2 regions of the Shewanella psychromarinicola genome follow, and region 2 is predicted to be linked to the other one. Evidence: predicted binding sites of a transcription regulator. Region 2 holds the regulator's gene; the other holds the start of a gene.
What was found. The regulator MetJ, encoded in region 2, represses methionine synthesis genes. The targets are predictions, from matches to a motif close to TAGACGTCTAGACGTCTA.
Positions count from the first base shown of each region.

Region 1: metE (5-methyltetrahydropteroyltriglutamate--homocysteine S-methyltransferase) is a predicted target of MetJ. The motif match lies at 1,263-1,280, and genes of this name have one in related genera.

Region 1 covers NZ_CP034073.1:11,071-13,485, forward strand. Annotated here, with positions in the region: gene metE (5-methyltetrahydropteroyltriglutamate--homocysteine S-methyltransferase) at 1-1,199, opposite strand, end outside; gene EGC80_RS00045 (LysR family transcriptional regulator) at 1,353-2,258, shown strand; gene EGC80_RS00050 (HDOD domain-containing protein) at 2,238-2,415, opposite strand, start outside.
Region 2 covers NZ_CP034073.1:1,707,921-1,710,335, forward strand. Annotated here, with positions in the region: gene EGC80_RS07395 (sulfite exporter TauE/SafE family protein) at 1-692, opposite strand, end outside; gene metJ (met regulon transcriptional regulator MetJ) at 768-1,082, opposite strand; gene metB (cystathionine gamma-synthase) at 1,292-2,415, shown strand, end outside.

The sequences.
Region 1 (2,415 bases), 1.7 Mb from region 2:
TGTTGATTAGCTGCTGCAGCTTTTGCCAAGCGGCGTTGCTGGCAACGATCAATAATCGCTTGGCTAGTTGCTGAACCTTGCCCAACGATTAATTGATAAATTTCGTTAAGTTCAAATAATTTTTGTTTCGCAAAAGCTAATTGGCCAAGTAATGGCGTAATTAATTGGCTTTCAACCTCGACATCCACAGGACAATGCAACAATGAACATGAAGGTGTAATCCACAAACGATCGCCTAACCTGGTCGCTAATTCGGTCACTTTATCAGCAATCAAATCAACATCAGCAGCCCACACATTGCGACCATTAACCACCCCAATAGAAAGTACCTGTTGACTAGAAAGCGCATTAACAAACACATCAAGCTGTTCTGGCGCGCTGACTAAATCAAGATGTAGCCCCTCAACCGGTAATGCACTCACCAATGCTTGATGATGGGCAATAGAACCGTAATAACTGGCGAGTAAAATATTTAAAGATGCTGGCTTTTGTTGCGCTAACGTTTGATAACTTTGACGAATAGCTTGCTGCCACTCATCGGTTAAGTCTGCCGCTAATACCGGTTCATCAAATTGCACCCAACTCACACCTTGGGCTGCAAAACGAGACAAAATTTGCTGATAAGCAACCAGTAACGGCGGTAATAACACCAACTTATTAAACTCAGTGAGGCTTTTAGATAAGTATAAATACGTCACTGGACCGAGCAGCACAGGTTTTGCTTGATGACCTAATTGCTGCGCTTCTGTAACATCATCAAACAGTTGGTCGTAGGCTATTTCGAACGCTTGATCAGCGCTCAATTCTGGCACTTGATAATGGTAGTTAGTATTAAAAAACTTGGTCATTTCTGCCGCACACGCATGTTGGCCGGTTTGCGAACGGCCACGAGCCACGCGAAATAAGGTGTCAATATCGACAGGGGCTTGGCTGCCATCAGCTTGAGTGACCCGATGACGAGCGGGGATCACATTTAAGGTCGCACTCAGGGTTAACACTTGGTCATAATAAGCAAAATCCCCTACAGGCAGTAATTCAACACCTGCATCTGCTTGCCACTGCCAATGGGTGCGTTTTAATTCACAGGCAACGTTTTTCAACTCCGTTAATGTGGCTTCACTGCGCCAATAGCGCTCTAAAGCAAACTTCAATTCACGCTGACGTCCTATGCGAGGAAATCCTAAACTTGAAATTTTCATACTGCTTGCCTTTTCGTTAAGCAAAAATTTATACCATTTATGCAGAAAACCTGCATAGGCGTCTGGACGTCTAGAAGTTTATTGTGTTATTCTGTTGTCAAGCAATCGAATTGATTTCATCAAATAGTTGAGCAAGATTCATGTGGAGAGAAAATGATAGAGCTTAGACACCTTCGTACCCTGATGGCGTTAAAAGAAAGTGGCAGTTTAGCGGGTGCGGCTAAAAAACGGTTTGTCACCCAGTCGGCGCTTTCTCATCAAATAAAAGAGTTAGAGACACGGATTAACTCAAGTATTTTTGTTCGTAAGAGTAAGCCGTTAACCTTTACTCATGAAGGCTCACGTCTGCTAAATTTAGCGGAAGAAATCTTACCGAAAGTGATTGCAACCGAGTCGGATCTTAAACGCGGTTTAGAGGGTGAAAGCCAACAGCTTAAGCTCGGCATTGAATGCCATAGTTGTTTTCGTTGGTTAATGCCTGTTATTGAGCAATTTAAACAACATGCGCCAGCGGCTCAAATTGATATTTCAAGTCGGCATTTATTTGATTCACTCAATGCATTGCAGACGGGGAGTTTAGACATAGTGCTAACCTCAGATCCAGTGCCGGGACACAGTGTCGCTTACCAGCATCTATTTGATTTTGAAGTTAAATTAATTGTAGCCAGTGATAACACCTTAGCGGCACAAGCGTTTGTAACGCCAGCCCAATTGGCAAAGCAAACCTTAATTAGTTACCCCGTGCCGTTAGCGCGCTTAGATATATACAAACACTTTTTAGAGCCCGCGGGTATTGAACCTGGCGAGCAAAAGCAATGTGATTTAACCTCAATGCTATTGCAGCGTGTTGCCTGTAATGACGGCATAGCAACCCTGCCAACTTGGTCTATCAGAGAAAGTCAGGGGCTGAATCTTACTGCGGTTAAATTAGGGGCAGAAGGACTAAAGCGTCCATTGTTTGGTGCTTATCGCCGCGATGCCACTAATGCAAATTTAATCCAAAAGTGGCTCGAACTTGTAGCAAATGAAGGCATAATACTACAGCGGGTTGATCAGTAATTGTCGTTTAGATAACACGCGTCGAAGCACAAGTCCTGGAGAATCAGGGTTTTGTGTTTGGCGTAAGTTATGGGCAATTAAAAATTCATCGCGTAAATCATCATCCAAACCTAATGACTCAAATGCATCAAGTGATAACTGTTGTTGTTGCTTATCA
Region 2 (2,415 bases):
ATGCTACATAATATTAATGTCGCCATACGGGTTTTTTCTTTATCGATGCGGCCAATTAATCGGCCAGCGACAAGGTAGCCCGCAATCACTGAAGGCAATAACAACAGTGATAACCATAAGTGCTTGAGCTCAACTAAGCCAACAACAGCTAGAATAGCTAGCGCAATTAATGAGCTAAAGACAAAGAAGGCTGATAATGCGGCTCGAAATTGACTGGCATCTTTGTCTGCAAGCAATATAGCCATTGGTGGACCTCCAATGGCAGCGATATTAGCAAATATGCCCGAAAATACCCCGGCGATAAATAAACTGCTGCGATTTATTGGTGCGGTAACGCGATAGGTACTCAGGATCACGGCAATAAACACAATAGCCGCAATAATTAAGCCTAATATGGGTTGGGGCGCAAACAATAATAATCCAGCACCTAAGAATCCCCCAGGAATACGGCCTAATAGCGCATATTGCAGACCATTAAACTGTAAGTGTCCGCGCTCTCGAAAAAGTGTCATGGCAGAGATAGCAAAACCCATGGCAATAATGGGCACTGGGACTAATTGAGGATTAACAATGTACAGCAGCGGGCTGGCAACAACGGCTAACCCAAAACCAATTAAGCTTTGGGTTAGTGCGCCAAAAAACACGATAACTGATGCCAGTATCAAGGTTGTTGGATCGATAAATGGCATCATAAATTCTCGTTAACAACATCACTGCTTCTTAAAAGGGCAGTTTAACAGTTTGTGAGGTAATCACTAACCAGTGAATTATTCGAGCTCTTCCCACTCGATCCCCATATCATCCATTAATTTTTTCGCTTCACTTGGAATGCTGTCAGGTTGATCTTTTGATAAATCAATATCATAAGGCAAAGGTTGACCTGTGTACGCATGCAAAAATGCTTCGCACAGCAGTTCACTGTTGGTTGCATGACGCAGATTGTTTATCTGGCGTCTGGTACGCTCATCTGTCAGTATTTTTAGTACTTTTAGAGGTATAGAAACTGTTATCTTTTTTACTTGTTCACTTTTTTTGCCGTGTTCGGCATATGGGCTGATATATTCGCCATTCCATTCAGTCATTAACTTACCCTTAACGATAAATACGGTGCAGATTTTAAACCGTTACACTCTCTAGTCAAATTATTGCGAATATTTAATCTCGATGCAAATAGATTTCTTGATGTTTAGACGTCTAAGCGTCTATTTTTGTTGACGGATGAAGATCTCTTCGGTAGATTTAGACGTCTAGACATCTCTTTGTGTGTTTGTGACATTTTTAGGAGTCAATTATGACTAAGCATCAAAGCGCCACATTGGCCGTTCGCCAGGGTATTGAAACAGACACACAGCATGGCGCCATAGTGCCCCCAATTTATTTATCAACCAATTATTCCTTCGATGGTCACAACAATCCGCGCGAGTTTGATTACAGCCGATCGGGTAATCCGACCCGCTGTATTTTAGGTGAAGCGCTGGCCAAACTTGAGCAAGGCGCTACAGGTGTAGTGACCTGTACTGGCATGGCCGCCATTACCTTAGTGACTAGCTTACTTGGTCCAGATGATTTATTAGTGGTGCCGCATGATTGTTATGGTGGTAGTTATCGCCTATTTACGCATTTGGCTAAAAAAGGTCAATTTAAGTTGTTGGTTGTTGATCAAACTGATGCACAAGCATTGAACCAAGCCATTGCCCAAAAACCGAAAATGGTCTGGTTAGAAACGCCATCGAATCCACTGCTGCGGGTGGTCGATATTAGTGCTATTAGCCGAGCCTGCCATGACGTCGGTGCGTTAGTGGCGGTAGATAACACCTTTTTATCGCCAATATTACAACAACCCTTGTTATTGGGTGCTGACATCGTTATTCACTCAACCACTAAATACATTAATGGTCACAGTGATGTGGTGGGTGGCGCTGTGGTGGCTAAAGATGCTGAAGTGGGTGAATTATTGCATTGGTGGTCAAATACGTTAGGGTTAACGGGATCTGCTTTTGACAGTTACTTAACCTTGCGTGGCTTGCGCACTTTAGCGGTGCGAATTCGTGAGCATCAGCGTAATGCGCAAAAAATTGTTGCGTTATTGAGTGCCAGTGCTGTGGTGTCCAAGGTGTATTATCCGGGATTAAAAGACCATCCTGGTCACGACATTGCGGCAAAACAACAACAAGGCTTTGGCGCGATGTTAAGCTTTGAGTTGTTCGGTGGTGAAGCTGAAGTGGAGGCATTTTTACAGGCATTATCCCTGTTTAGTATTGCGGAAAGTTTAGGCGGAGTGGAAAGCTTAGTCGCTGTTCCGGCCACGATGACCCACAGAGCTATGGACCCACAAGCAAGGAAAGAGGCTGGTATTAAAGAGACTTTATTGAGATTATCGGTTGGCATTGAAGATGCTGAGGACCTTGTGGCCGA